3 regions of the Afipia sp. GW823-FHT06G09 genome follow, and region 1 is predicted to be linked to each of the others. Evidence: predicted binding sites of a transcription regulator. Region 1 holds the regulator's gene; each other region holds the start of a gene.
What was found. Region 1 encodes PhoB, which activates phosphate uptake and scavenging genes when phosphate is short. Its sites were predicted from a motif close to TGTCATNNANCTGTCAT; they were not measured.
Positions count from the first base shown of each region.

Region 2: the regulator PhoB is predicted to act here: its motif matches at 3,507-3,523, upstream of AC1Q67_RS21755 (acetoacetate decarboxylase).
Region 3: the regulator PhoB is predicted to act here: its motif matches at 2,236-2,252, upstream of AC1Q67_RS04730 (LTA synthase family protein).

Region 1 covers NZ_JBXAHF010000005.1:334,639-339,745, reverse strand. Annotated here, with positions in the region: gene pstA (phosphate ABC transporter permease PstA) at 1-235, shown strand, start outside; gene pstB (phosphate ABC transporter ATP-binding protein PstB) at 232-1,059, shown strand; gene phoU (phosphate signaling complex protein PhoU) at 1,085-1,801, shown strand; gene phoB (phosphate regulon transcriptional regulator PhoB) at 1,829-2,539, shown strand; gene arsC (arsenate reductase (glutaredoxin)) at 2,603-3,007, opposite strand; gene AC1Q67_RS22480 (LacI family DNA-binding transcriptional regulator) at 2,987-4,162, shown strand; gene AC1Q67_RS22475 (FAD-binding oxidoreductase) at 4,310-5,107, shown strand, end outside.
Region 2 covers NZ_JBXAHF010000005.1:169,039-174,145, forward strand. Annotated here, with positions in the region: gene AC1Q67_RS21740 (enoyl-CoA hydratase/isomerase family protein) at 1-63, shown strand, start outside; gene AC1Q67_RS21745 (carbohydrate porin) at 64-1,425, opposite strand; gene AC1Q67_RS21750 (CorA family divalent cation transporter) at 1,437-2,453, opposite strand; gene AC1Q67_RS21755 (acetoacetate decarboxylase) at 2,582-3,355, opposite strand; gene AC1Q67_RS21760 (patatin-like phospholipase family protein) at 3,579-4,739, shown strand; gene AC1Q67_RS21765 (inorganic phosphate transporter) at 4,824-5,107, opposite strand, start outside.
Region 3 covers NZ_JBXAHF010000001.1:951,895-957,001, reverse strand. Annotated here, with positions in the region: gene AC1Q67_RS04745 (EamA family transporter) at 1-321, shown strand, start outside; gene AC1Q67_RS04740 (LysE family translocator) at 325-930, shown strand; gene ilvC (ketol-acid reductoisomerase) at 1,083-2,102, shown strand; gene AC1Q67_RS04730 (LTA synthase family protein) at 2,434-4,173, shown strand; gene AC1Q67_RS04725 (glycine betaine ABC transporter substrate-binding protein) at 4,170-5,107, opposite strand, start outside.

The DNA of each region.
Region 1 (5,107 bases):
GCGTGTCGCCGGTGAAACTGCGCCGTTGCTGTTCACAGCCCTGAGCAATCAGTTCTTCAGTCTCGACCTGACCAAAACGATGGCGAACCTGCCGGTCACCATCAACAACTTCGTCCAAAGCCCCTACGATTACTGGAAACAGCTCGCATGGACCGGGGCTTTGCTTATCACCTTGACCGTACTTGCCCTTAACATTGGCGCGCGCATTCTTGGCGCCGAGAGGACATCGAAATGAACGAGCAGCTTTCTGTTAGCGTAGATATTCCTCGCGGGCCCGTGCCGGGTGTTGCCGGCCGGCTGGATGCGCGGCCCAAGGTGACTGCACGCGATCTCAATTTCTACTATGGCGAACACCACGCACTGAAGAACATCAACCTTGCTCTCGGCGAAAATCGCGTCACGGCGTTTATCGGTCCGTCGGGCTGCGGCAAGTCGACGTTGCTGCGCATCTTCAATCGCATGTACGACCTCTATCCCGGTCAGCGTGCTGTCGGTCAGTTGATGCTGGATTCGACCAACATTCTCGATCCGAAGCTCGATCTGAACCTGCTGCGCGCCCGGATCGGTATGGTGTTTCAGAAGCCGACGCCGTTCCCGATGACGATTTATGAGAACATCGCGTTCGGCATCAGGCTCTATGAAAAGATTTCGAAGTCCGAAATGGACGGCCGCGTCGAGGCCGCGCTGAAGGGCGGCGCGCTCTGGAATGAGGTCAAGGACAAGCTGAACGCCAGTGGGCTCAGCCTGTCCGGCGGCCAGCAGCAGCGCCTGTGCATCGCACGCACTGTCGCCGTCCGTCCTGAGGTCATCCTGTTCGACGAACCTTGCTCGGCGCTCGATCCGATCTCGACCGCCAAGGTCGAAGAACTGATCCAGGAACTCAAGGAGGACTACACGATCGCCATCGTGACGCATAATATGCAGCAGGCGGCGCGTGTGTCTGACAAGACAGCGTTCATGTATCTTGGTGAGCTGGTCGAGTTCGACGACACCAACAAGATATTCACTTCGCCGACCGATCGGCGAACACAAGACTACATCACCGGCCGCTTCGGCTGACGCGCATTCGCGGGAGAGACATACCATGGGTTCAGATCATACCGCCAAAGCGTTCGACGACGATCTTCAGGAGCTCAACCGGCTTGTTGCCGAGATGGGCGGCCTGGCTGAACGGCAGATCGTCGATTCCGTAGACGCGTTGATCCGGCGCGATGTCGCGCTGGGCAAGCGTGTTGTCGCCGCCGATCTCGAGATCGACAAGTTGCAGCATCTGATCGAAGAGCGTGCCGTGCTGACCATCGCTCGCCGTCAGCCGATGGCTGTCGACTTGCGCGAAATCGTCAGTTCGATGCGTGTTGCGACCGATCTTGAACGGATCGGGGATCTGTCAAAGAACATAGGCAAGCGCGTCGCAGCGCTCGATAGCGACTTCCATCCGCTGAAGCTGATCCGTGGGCTGGAGCACATGACCGACCTGGTTCAGTCACAGGTCAAGTCGGTGCTCGATGCCTATGCGGCGCACGATCTGCCTGCCGCGATGACCGTCTGGAAGGGCGACGAAGAGGTCGATGCAATCTGCACTTCTCTGTTCCGCGAACTTCTGACCTATATGATGGAAGATCCGCGTAATATCGGTTTCTGTATTCACCTGATGTTCTGCGCCAAGAATATTGAGCGTATCGGCGATCACGCAACCAATATCGCCGAGACGGTTTTCTACATGATCGAAGGCCAGCAAATGCTCGATCAACGTCCTAAGGGCGACATGACGAACTTTGCAACGGCCGCGTCAGGCAGTTAATTTGTACGACGAACTAAAGGACTGGAAATGAGCGCCCGAATTCTTGTGGTCGAAGACGAAGAAGCGTTGACCACGCTGCTTCGCTACAACCTGGATGCCGAGGGCTACGACGTCGAAACAGTCGCGCGCGGCGATGATGCGGATACCCGGCTCAAGGAGCATGTTCCGGATCTTATCGTGCTCGACTGGATGCTTCCGGGTCTCTCGGGGATCGAACTTTGCCGTCGGCTCCGCGCAAGGCCGGAGACCAAGCAGATCCCGATCATCATGCTGACTGCGCGCGGCGAGGAAAGCGAAAGGGTGAGGGGGCTCGCTACCGGAGCAGACGACTATATCGTCAAGCCGTTCTCGGTGCCGGAGCTGCTTGCGCGCGTGAAAGGATTGTTGCGGCGCGCGAGTCCCGAGCGCCTCGCGACGGTTCTAGCCTTCGGCGATATCGAACTTGACCGGGACCGCCGGCGTGTTGCCCGTTCCGGCCGTCCGATCGATCTTGGTCCGACCGAATATCGGCTTCTGGAGTTCTTCCTGGAGCATCCAGGGCGCGTCTTCAGCCGTGAGCAGTTGCTTGACGGCGTGTGGGGCCGTGACATCTATATCGACGAGCGTACGGTGGACGTGCATATCGGCCGCCTCAGGAAACTGCTGAATCTTGGGCGTGAGTCGGATCCGATCCGCACAGTTCGTGGCGCGGGTTATGCGCTCGACGATCGTTTCGCCAAGGCTGATTCACAGAACTGAGCCGCGGGCTAGCTGACCTTCATCTCGCATACGTGAGGTGTCGGTTCAGCCGCCTGCGGGCGGTCAGATCGCGTTGATGACTTCTCCGTCCTCCTTGACGAATCTGCCGATGTGGGGATTGGGCAGAATATCGAGCACCGCCTCCGATGGCCGGCATAGTTTGGTGCTTTTGGGCGTCACGACAATCGGCCTATTGATCAGGATGGGATGTGCGACCATCAGATCGAGAAGTTCGTCATCTGCCCACTTTGGATCGCCGAGCCCAAGTTCGGCATAGGGCGTGCCCTTCTCGCGCAGCAGCGCGCGCACCGAAATTCTCATCGCCGCAGTAAGCTCGAGCAACCTCGCGCGGGTGGGCGGGTGCTTCAGATACTCGATAATCTCCGGCTCGGCTCCGCTTTGCCGGATCATTGCAAGCGTGTTGCGTGACGTTCCGCAATCCGGATTGTGATAGATGGTAACGCTCATGGATGTATCCCGGCTCGCTTATCTGGGCTCTTCGACAGGCTTTGTACGTGGATGGCCGGATGGCGTCGAGCCTATTGGTTGACGGTTGCTTGTTTTATCAAGCCTCCAAGTCTACGCTCGTTGCGCTGGGCATTGCTTGGGATATTGAAATCGATGAGGCCGAGATTAGCCGATGTTGCGCGTATGGCGGGAGTGGACGTATCCACCGCTTCACGCGTGTTGCGCGGCGAGGAAAGCCAGCGCATTCGCCCGGAGACGCGCCAACGGATTCTTGAAAGCGCTCGTAGCCTGGATTATTCGCCGAATACGCTCGCGCAGAGTTTGCGGACCTCGCGCAGTCGAACACTCGGTCTTATCGTTCCCCAGCTCGACAATCCGGTGTTTGCGTCGGCTATTCGCGGTGCCGAAAAATCTTCAGCACGGCATGGCTATTCATTGCTGATCGCTCATAGGGAGTCAGGTGCGACCGACGCTGTGTATCATCGCCTGTCGCACGGCAATCGTGCTGATGGGCTGCTCGTCGCGAGTCTCGACGACGACAGTTTGTTGCGCGAAGAGCTTGAATCCACTCACACGCCTTTCGTCCTGCTGAACCGGCAATTGTCGGGGAGTCCTTATTGCGTCGTGCTGGACAGCCGCGCCGCTGCAGCGATTGCCGTCGATCATCTGGCGCAGATGGGGCACAGGCGGATTGCGCATCTTGCGGGCCGTCCCGGCGGATTCAATGCTGGCGAACGATTGGCCGGCTATCGCGACGGATTGAAGCGGCACGGTATTCCGTTCGATCCGAAACTCGTCGCCGTCGCTGGGTATACTGCGGAGGGTGGAGCGGATGCGATGCGCAGCCTTCTTGCGCTAAAGCCCACGGCTGTTCTTGGTGCGACGCTGGTCACCGCAGCTGGTGCGATGGCGGTGTTGCATGAAGCCGGTCTCCAAATCCCGCGCGACATATCGGTGGTGGGCCTGCACGACGCACCGGTGGCGACGATGCTCTATCCGCAACTGACGTCGGTGAAAATGCCTACGGAAGTGATGGGCGAAATTGCGTCCGATCTTCTGATCGACCTTTTGAATGGCGGTACACCGCAACCCGTCGCGCCATTAGCGCCAGACGGTCTGGTCATCCGCGCTTCCACAGGTCCAGCTCCACGCTGAAATTTTAGCTTGACCACTGGCGTAGTTTATACGACTTTTTGAACAAACGATTGCTCAAGCTACTTGTTCAATCGCCAGAAAACATAATGCGATCAGGGGAGTGCGCCGAGTGAGCGTGGCGAATTTGGCCTCTGAAAAGGGGCTGTCATGACTGCTACCACCATCGCCGCAGTGCGCGAAACGGATCGCGTTGATGAAAGCCTTGTCTCAGCTTTCGGCGCAATTGTTGGCAACGCCAACGTTTTGGCATCGTTCGATCAGCGTCTCGGCTATGCACGCGACCGTCTTCCGTTCGCGGTTTTCCGCGAACGCGCAGGCACGCTCGCCGGAGCGGTGCCGCGCCTGGTTGTGCGTCCAGCGAACGAGGATGAGATCATTCGGATCGTTCAGCTTGCGAAGGCGCGCAACATTCCGATCATTCCCTATGGCAATGGCTCGGGTGTGCTGGGTGGTGCTATTCCGCTCGGCGGCGAAATCATGCTGGACACGCGCCGCCTCGACAAGATTGTCTCGATTAATCCGACCGACGCTATCGTGACCGTGCAGGCGGGCATGAACGGCGCGGAGTTCGAGCGCCAGCTGAATGAAGCGGGATATACATGCGGCCACCTGCCGCAGTCGATTGAGATTTCGACTGTCGGCGGATGGCTGGCATGCCGTGGCGGCGGGCAGGCCAGCAGCCGTTATGGAAAGATCGAAGACATTGTTGTCGGCCTGAAGGCGGTGCTGCCGGATGGTACGCCGTTAGAAGTGCGTCCTGTCGCGCGGCGCTCGGTCGGACCGTCGATCCGCGATCTGATGATCGGCGGTGAGGGCGCTTTCGGTGTTATCACTGAAGCTACGCTGCGAATCTGGAAAAAGCCTGAGATCGAGCGCGGCGTCGTGCTGGCGTTCCCGACGCAGCAAGCGGCCCTGGACTGCGCGCGCCTCATCATGCAGGCAGAG
Region 2 (5,107 bases), 170 kb from region 1:
GATTTCCAGGAAGGCATCAAGGCGACCGCAGAGCGGCGCGCCGGAAATTTCAAGGGACGATAGTCAGTAGTTGAAGGTACTGCGCAGACCGAACACCGCAGCGTCCTTGATGCGCCTTGTCTGGGTCGGGTCGTTGGGATCGACCACGCCCCCTCCCGGATGAAAGACATACTGGAAAACGGGCTGAACGGTCCAGCCGGTTTGAAGCTCCGCCAGGTAAGTCATCTCGAACACAGCTTCAAAATCGCGCACCGGATACGGTGTCCCCGTAAACGCCTGAGCATCGCGATCGGCTGCGCGCGCCGCGTCGGAAATGCGCGCATAGGTCATAGCCACGCCGAACTTGTCGTTGGGACGCGCGTCACTGAAGCCGGAAAACTGGAAACCGCCGTCGATGTAAAAGCTGATAAGGTTGCGATCCGACGGACTGATGGATGTCCGGACGAAAAGGCCGACACCCTTGTCAGAACCCGGCGTCGCGCGCGATAGCATCTGCTCGTACACCCCGAAGATTCCCTGATTCCCTCGCCGTTTCAGCGGGACACCCGTGCTCAGAGGGTCCGCCTGAAGAAGGCCATCCGCCGCGTATCGCATGTCGCCGAAATCGCCGAGATGCTTCCAGGCTCCTCCCGTGAGAGTGCCCGGCAGCTTGCTCTCGCCTATCTGAAAACCGTACTTGAGCTGCCCAATCATCCAGGCCGGATCATTGACGCGAAACAGCAATCCGTGCGGATTTGCGATCTGTGGATCAACCAGCCTGTCCGGCGGCGCCGCATCGCCGTCGAAAATCGCGGCATAAGCCGTGATGTCGTCGGCCAGTTGCGCCTTGATGCGAACGCCCGGCACAGCCAACGGCGGCGATGGACCGCCGCTCAACAGATTGATGCCGGTGATACCTGGCCAGCCAAGCGCCGAGTTGGTGAAAATGTCGTCATACTTGCTGTCGATAAATTCGACATCGGATGCCTGCTGTCCAACACGAACCAGCAATGCGCCGCCGAACAGCGATTGCTCAATCCACAATTCATACAAACGCGTCGCGTTGAGCGCTTCGACGCCGCTGACCAGCATGAGGTTTCCGATATAATCGCGCGACAGACCCTGACCGTGAATCTGGAACATGTTGGCGTGGAACTTGGCGCCGGTCCAGCCGACAGCTTTTTCGAGATCGATATCCGTGCCGAAATCGAAACGACCTGTATAAATCGAACCGCGCCGCATACCGCCGGATGCATTGCCGAACACCTCCGATATATAGGTCGCATTGAACTGAATTCCCCAATCAGCCAGAATCTGGCGCGGGCTTTTCGCGACAGGCTCGTCTGGCGCTGCTTTCGGATCGGCCGCAGCAGCGCCTTGCAGCAATAACCCAAATATAATGCTGGTGGTTGCAATCGTCCGCAGCAGTGCGCAGGGGTACCGCACGGCGTTTCCAGTTATCTCAGAATACCAAGGCGCTTCATGATGAAGTATGCGAGCGCGGATGACGAGACGATCAGAACACTGGCGGTCAGAAAGCCGGTTTCCACGTCGGTTAATGGCAGTCCCTTGGTGTTCATCCCGAAAATGCCGGTGACCAGCGTCGGCGGCAGCAGCAGCGCCGTCAACACGGACAACAGGTGAATGCTTTTATTGGTCTGTTCCTCGATCTTGAGATGCAGTTCTTCCTGAAGAAGCCTGCTCCGCTCGCGCATTTCCACGACCACGTGGTCGAGCGCATCCAGCCGCTGCGCCAGCTTGCCGGCGCGCAGCCGCAATGCCGGTTTGAGTGCATCCGGCCCTTGCAGATCGAGACGTCGGAATATCAGGAGCAAGCCCGACAATTGACGATGCAGACGGACACAGGTTCGGCGCAAGCGACCCAAATCCCTGCGAAGGTCGGCCGTATCGTCGGAGAGTATCTTCTCCTCAATGCTGTCGAGGCTCGCGGCAACTCGTTCTGCAACACGCTCCATTGTCTCGGCTACATGTTCGACAATGGTTTCAAGCAGAGCAGCCGCGCTACCAATACGTTGCTGACCGCTTTCGAGGACCCGCCGTGTCGCATCGACGGCGCACAGTGCATGGTGACGACCGCTCAGCAGCAGCCGTTCCGTCATGACAAAATGAAGGTATCCGGTTTCCTCGGTGACGCGGTCGATGGCACGCACAAGATCGGAAAAGACACCGTAGATGCTGTCGTCAGCAGCATGGATCTGCTGAAAATTATCCCGCGACAGTAGCAGCGCCTTGCCGGCTTCGGGAACATCGAGATCAGCCGACGCCAGCCAGTGATGAGCACGCACATCGCCGAGATTGAAATGTAACCAGAGCAGCCCGTCACCGCGCAGATCGATTGGTTCGTCGACGTTCAGCGCTTCGGAATTTCCATTGGCATGAATCCGGAACGCCCACACCAGGCCTGGAATCTGTGCCGCATGCGGCGAATGCCCGACCGCGACACTCTCAGTCATCAACGCTTCTGCTTGCACAATACGCCCCAACGCCTAAAACTTACGACGCCCTGGATGGCTGAAATTGAACCACCCGAATACCGATCCGATATGACGACAGGTTTGTTACAGGCGCATGTCAGCGCCGGTCATTCCGCCGCCTCGGCCAGATCGTCCGCTTCCTTGTTGTAGTCGTGTACGACACGCCCATAGGGCAGCGTCAGATCGGCCAGAAAGTGGTGTGCCCCGATCACGCGTCTGACCGGAAAATCGGCGACCGGTGCGTTGACATGCGGAATGAGATGCAGCCGTCCGGGCCCGATCCAGGAGCCCTTGACGTTGATGTCAGTTAGGTTGATCGCAACGAGCTGGCAGACTTCGGCGCGGCCATCGACACCGGGGATCAGCTTCAGATTGATCTGGGTCTTGGACAGCGCGGCGCGCGTGATCTCGCCGTTCCCCGCCATCGCCTCATGCTTGTACCCCATGGTGCCCATCGCCACCTGCTGACCGGAATACTCCAACGTACCGGTCAGCGTATCCTTCACGACCTCGAGCTTCGGATGTGCATACTTCTTCGGGAATCCCCAGATCTCGCGCCCCGCTGCAATCGGCGGATCGTCATCGAGATACATCTGCGAGACGAAGTTGACCTCTTCGCCGTTCAGACGCGCGGGAATGACCAGGCCAGACTCGGTGTAGCTGCCGAAGCCGGACGAGTCCGGCATCTTGATCCACTCATAGTGCACGATCGGACTGTCGATCGGCTCTAACGGTTCGGGAAGTCCGGCCCGGATCAGACCAGGATCGGTCTCATAGGTGATGACCAGAAATTCGCGGTCGACAAAGCGATACGGCCCTGCCGGATAACTCGGACCGGCGGCAGGCATCGAGGGCAGCCTGAGAATATCTGCTCTGCGCATGGAATCATTCCTTTTCGGTGCACGGTCCAGCCGCCGTCAACAGCTAACGTCGGTCCTTGACATGATCGTGAGGAAATTCCTTCAGTCTGGTGACACCCTGCGTCTGCACGCCCATCCGCGGACAGCGGATTCCGCGATCAAAAAGACCACCTGTCACGACAGCGTCACCGCTCGTCTGAAATCTTCGCACCGGACTTCGAGACACGCATCGACGGGGAAAATCATGGACGCGCGAACACCAAAATCCGAAATTTCGGGATCGAGGAACTGGCGGCCCGATCGCTGCGATCGTGTGGCGCTCGTTCTTCAGGGTGGCGGCGCGCTCGGGGCTTATCAGGCCGGCGTGTATCAGGCCCTGCACGAAAGTGGCATGGAGCCAGACTGGGTTTGCGGCGTGTCGATCGGCGCGATCAATTCCGCCATTATTGCAGGTAACCCACCGGAGCGACGTCTCGAACGGCTGCGGACGTTTTGGGATCGCATCACCAGCCGCAAGGTCTGGCACTACACGCCGGACGGAGACATCTATCGCAAGGCCCGCAACCTGACGAGCTCGTTCCTGACGACGACCATGGGCCAGCCGGGCTTCTTCAAGCCGCACGACGTCAATCCATGGTTCAGCCCGGCCGGGGCCAGGACAGCAACCAGCTATTATGACACTGCGCCGCTGCGGGCATCGCTGCTCGAACTCGTCGATTTCGACTTGATCAATTCACGCAAGATGCATTTCGCAGTCGGTGCGGTGAACGTCCTGACCGGAAATTTTTTGTACTTCGACAACAAGAAGGAAGTCATCGAACCTGAACACGTGATGGCCAGCGGCGCGTTGCCGCCTGCCCTGCCCATGGTGAAGATCGGCACCGATCACTTCTGGGATGGCGGCATCGTTTCAAATACGCCGCTGCAGCATCTGCTCGATCAGGAAGACAAGATGAACTCCCTGGTGTTCCAGGTTGACCTGTTCAATGCCCGTGGAGCCCTGCCGCGCGATATTCAGGAGGTCATGGCTAGGCACAAGGACATCATGTACTCGTCCCGCACGCGCTATAATACCGACGTCTACAAGCGCATGAACAATCTGAAGACCGACTTCTACAAGGCGCTGCTGAAGGTCCCCGAAGACAAGCTGACCGATCACGAGCGCGCACTGCGCGACCGCTTCGCGGACCTGCCCGAAATCACCATCCTGCAGATGATCTATCAGCAGAAGGCCTATGAGGGCGATTCCAAGGACCACGAATTCTCGGCCACCTCGATGCGCGAGCACTGGCTGAGCGGTCTGGAGGATACGCGCCGCACACTGAAGCGGCGCGAATGGCTGGCGATGCCGGAGGCCGGCATGGGCCTTGTCGTTCATGACGTGCACCGCGAGAAGGATTACTGAGCCTCCGCGCTCGCATCGCCGGACGGAAAAAAAGCCCGCGCTCTTGCGCGGGCTTTTTATGTTGCCGCCGTTGCGGCAAGCTAATCAGAACAGGTGCGAGAACAGCACATAGAGACCAGCCGACAGGCAGATCGCCGCCGGCAGCGTCAGCACCCAGGCCATAAGCAGGTTGCGGATAGTGGCCATCTGCAAGCCCGAGCCGTTGGCCGCCATTGTTCCGGCGACGCCAGACGACAGCACGTGTGTCGTCGAGACGGGAAGGCCGAAAATGTCCGCCGCGCCGATCGTCCCCGCAGCAACGAGTTCAGCAGATGCACCCTGCGCGTAGGTCAGGTGCGTCTTGCCGATCTTCTCGCCGACGGTGATGA
Region 3 (5,107 bases), on a different contig from region 1:
CTGTTCACCGTCGATGGGCCGGCCGTCACATGGCATGCACTGACGCACATGTCTCTTCTGGCGGCTTCGTCTGTGCTGGCGCTGGCGCTGCTCGGAACCACACTGGGTTACTGGATCTGGGGCCGGCTGCTGCGGAGGTATTCCGCCGCGCAGGTGGTGCCGTTTGCGCTGCTGGTGCCGTTTTTCGGCGCGGGTGCATCGAGTATCGTTTTCGGCGAGACGTTCGGGACGCTGCGCCTGACCGGTATGATCGTCGTTGTGTTCGGGATTGCGGTGATGCTGCTGTCGCGCCGCCCGCCGCCGCTGGTGGAAGTGGCCTGAACCATGATCTCTCAGCAACTCGCCATCGCCTTCATCGCCTTTGCTGCTGCGGCGCTGTTCACGCCGGGGCCTAACAACATCATGCTGATGGCGTCTGGGCTGAACTACGGATTTCGGCGAACATTGCCGCATGTCGCCGGTGTCACCATTGGATTCTCGTTTCTGGTGGCGGTGATCGGGCTCGGGCTTGGTGCGGTGTTCGCGGCCTACCCGGTGCTGCATACGATCCTGAAATATGCCGGCGCGGCTTATCTGATTTACCTTGCCATCGTGATTGCGATGTCTGGTCCCGCCGATACCGATGGAGCGGGTGAGGGCAAGCCGATGACGTTCCTCGGTGCGGCGATGTTCCAGTGGGTCAACGTCAAGGGCTGGGTGATCGCGGTGGGCGCCATTACCGCCTATGCCGCCATAGCAGCCTATCCGTTGAACATCGCGGCGCTTTCGATCCTGCTGTTCCTGATCGGCCTGGGGTCGTCGCTGACCTGGGTGCTGCTCGGGACCTCGCTGCAGGCGGTGGTGAAATCCCCCCGTGCGGTCCGCATTTTCAACGTCGTCATGGCCCTGCTTTTGCTGGCCTCGCTTTACCCCGTTCTGAAGGAGCCCTGATTTAGTTGCACTGCAGAAATGGGGCTTACGGGCTTGTCTCGTAGCACCAGCCGCCCTACACAACGGCGGCAATTCATCCGGGCCCTGGCCCGATCCCATCCGAAAAACGCACGAACAAGGCCAATCGTGGCCGCCTGAGAAGGAAAACGAAAATGCGTGTTTACTACGATCGCGACGCCGACCTGAACCTGATCAAGGGCAAGAAGGTGGTCATCGTCGGTTACGGCAGCCAGGGCCACGCCCACGCGCTGAACCTGAAGGACTCGGGCGTCAAGGATGTCGCTATTGCGCTGCGCAAGGGCTCTGCCACCGTCAAGAAGGCCGAGAACGCCGGCTTCAAGGTGATGGAAGTTGCCGACGCCGCAAAATGGGCCGACGTTGTGATGATGCTGACGCCTGACGAATTGCAGGGCGACATTTATCGCGATCATCTGCACAACAACATGAAGCAGGGCGCTGCGCTGCTGTTCGCCCACGGCCTCAACGTGCACTTCAACCTGATCGAGCCGCGCGCTGACCTCGACGTGCTGATGGTTGCGCCGAAGGGCCCCGGCCACACCGTCCGCTCCGAGTACCAGCGTGGCGGCGGCGTGCCGACCCTGATCGCGATCCACAAGGATTCGTCGGGCAACGCGCATGACCTCGGCCTGTCCTACGCCTCTGCCATCGGCGGCGGCCGCGCCGGCGTCATCGAAACCACCTTCAAGGAAGAGTGCGAGACCGACCTGTTCGGCGAGCAGGCTGTTCTTTGCGGTGGCACCGTCGAACTGATCCGCGCCGGCTACGAGACGCTGGTGGAAGCAGGTTACGCGCCGGAAATGGCCTACTTCGAGTGCCTGCACGAACTGAAGCTGATCGTGGACCTGATCTATGAAGGCGGCATCGCCAACATGAACTACTCGATCTCCAACACCGCCGAGTACGGCGAGTACGTCACCGGTCCGCGGATCATCACCGCCGAGACCAAGGCTGAGATGAAGCGCGTGCTGACCGACATTCAGTCGGGCAAGTTCACCCGCGACTGGATGCTGGAAAACAAGGTCAACCAGGCGTCGTTCAAGGCGACCCGCGCCCGCGCCAACGCGCACGACATCGAAGCGGTCGGCGCCAAGCTCCGCGACATGATGCCGTGGATCAAGGAAAAGGCGCTGGTCGACAAGACCAAGAACTGATCTCTCCTCCTTTCGGGAGGTCGGGCCGGCTGCCGCGAGGTAGCCGGCCTTTTCTTTTGGGGCAGCTGAACACCGGCTGAATGTCGGCCTTAACCGAACGAAATATGTCGCAGGGTCAGTCCCTTGTGGTTTCATGACGGTTCTATTACGTTTTTGTGACACGTCGCGGTTTCCGGCCGCGCGGTTGGCCTCCTGGTCTTCGCCAGCCAAGGCCTCGGACAGTGCCGGGTTTAGTTCGCGTCGAGGCAATGTTGCCGCTGCTGACACCAGCTTCTCCAGCGATGAATTCGATGGCCGCCCGCCGTCGCGTTCTGCCGTAGCGGAGCGCACCGTGTCCGTGATCACCACATCGACTCCGGCCTGCGGCAGGGTTCAACTTTGGCTGAAACGGCTCGGCGATACCGGGTGGCTCTGGCGTCTGCGTGTTGCGCTGATCGCGGCGATACATCTCACCGCTGTCTATGTTCTGGCGTCGGTCGAGTACGGCCCATTCGCGATGACGCTGGCGTTGCTGACATGGGGGCTGCTGAACTTCCTCTGGCTGGTCGCGTTCCGCCGTCCCGGCGTGTCCGCGGCGTTGTCGCTGGCGCTGGTCGCAGCCCTGATCGTGCTGTCGCAGTTCAAGTACGGGATCACGCAGCTCACGCTGACGTTTCTGGATTTTCTGATCATCGATCGCGACACGGTTTCGTTTCTGCATTCGATCTTTCCGCAGCTTAAGACGCAGTCCGTCCTGCTCGCGGCCATCGCTGTGCCTGTGATTTGGCTGATCTGGCGCGCCGACCCGTTCCGCATTCGCCGCGCGACGGCCGCTGCCGGTGCAGGCGTCTGCATGCTTGGCGTCGTCGGCCTGTCGGTAGCCAATCCCGAACAGCCGTGGGAGCCGTTCCAGGGCGTCAATCACATTTCCAATCTTGCGCGATCCGGGGTCGTCTCTGTGTCGCATCTGACATCGACGACAGGATGGATCGAGGCGGACTCGAAAAGCCTTGTCGGGTCCGCGCAGGCCACACCGCTCACCACCTGCGCGCCGCGCGGGAAGCGTCCGAACATCATCATGGTGCTGGACGAATCCAGCTTCGACATCACGGCTGCTCCCGGCATCAAGGTGCCTGAGGACTATCGGAACTATTTCAAATCCTCCGACGGGCAGAGGCGCTCGTTCGTCACGGAATCCAGCGGCGGACCGACCTGGTACACCGAGTTCAACGTGCTGACCGGCCTGTCGGCGCGGTCGTTCGGCAAGATGAAGTTCTATGTGACGCGAATTACGGCGGGGAAGATTTCACGCGGACTGCCGCAGGCGTTGCAACGCTGCGGCTACCGGACATTCTCGCTGTATCCGACGTACGGGAATTTCCTCAGCGCACGGAATTTCCAGACCTCTGCCGGTGTCGGGAAATTCATCGACATGGCCGACATGGGCGTCAGCGAGGACATGCAGCCCGACAAGTTCTACTTCGATCAGGCGTTGCAACTGATCGCGCGGGAGCGCAAGACCGAGCAGCCGATGTTCGTCTTTGTCTACCTGACCGCCAATCATTTTCCATGGACGTCGACCTATCGCTCCGATCTCACGCCGGCTGGGTGGAAGGCGCCGGGCAATACGGCTGAAGTCGACGAATACATCCGCCGCCAGACCATGACGGCATCGGACTATGCGAGCTTCGTGGCGCGGCTGAAGAGCGAGCATCCGGATGAGCCGTTCCTGCTGGTGCGGTTCGGCGACCATCAACCCGCGATCTCGCAGAAGCTGCTGGAGCCGAAGCTGCCGCAGCCGCTGCTCGCCGATCGCATCATGACGCACGATCCGCGCTACTACAAAACCTACTATGCGATCGACGCACTCAACTACAAGCCGGACATGTCGTCGGCTCTGGAGACGCTTGATGCGGCTTATCTGCCGCTTGCGATTCAGGATGCAGCAGGTATCCCGCTCGATCCGTCGTTCATCGAGCAGAAGAAGATCATGCTCCGCTGCCGGGGCCTGTTCTATTCGTGCAAGGATGGCGCGGAAGCGAGGCGCTTCAACCGCCTGCTGATGGACGCCGGGTTCGTGAAGAATCTCTAGCGCTTTCCAATTTTCTCCCACAGCCACCGCGCCACCGCATCCGGCGAACTCGTACCGTTACCGTTGCTGGCACGCAGGTTGGCCTCGCGCATGGTGGCGATATCGATCTTGCCGAGCAATGGTTGCAGTGCGTCGCGCAGCTTCGTGTCGCCGGCGCGTTTCGGCGCAATCAGCACGACAGCGTCATAGGGCGGGATTGCAGCCTTCGGATCGTTCAGCACGACGAGATCGTATTTCGCGATCAGCCCGTCGCTGGTGTAGCCCGCAATCACATCCACCTCGCCGGATGCAACCGCCGCGTACATGAAGTCGGGCTGCATCTGCCGCTGCTGGCGAAAAGCGAGATTGTAACTCCGGCGCAGCGCCGCCCATTCCGGCCGAGAGAAGAACTCATAATCGCCCGCGATCGAGAGCGAGGATGCGCGCGGCGCGAGATCGGCAATGGTACGGATGCCGAGTTCTTCGGCGCGCTTGCGCGGCATCACCAGCGCATAGGCATTCTCAAATCCAAGTTCGCCGAGCAGGGAAATCCCGTATTTGTCTTTGAGCGTTGTTGCCAGGTCGCTCAGCAATTCCTTGCGGGGCTTGATGTCGATGCGCGTGAGCTGGTTGGCCCACAGCGTGCCGGAATAATCCACATAGACGTCGATGTCACCGGAGGCGAGTGCTTCGAAGATCACATTGGAGCCGAGGCCTTCGCGCGGCGTGGCCGACAGCCCCGCGGCCTGCAAGCGCTGGGCGATCAGCGAGGAGAGAATGTACTGCTCGGTGAAAGTCTTAGCACCGACGACATAGCTCGTTTTGCCGCGAGCCATTGCAGGCACCAGCGTCGCCGCGATCAAGGCGACAAGGCCAAGACAGCCGGCAATGATGCGCGTGCGGCTGTTCAGTTTCACGCCGCCTTCGATCAGCGCCAGCAACTGATCGACTGCGA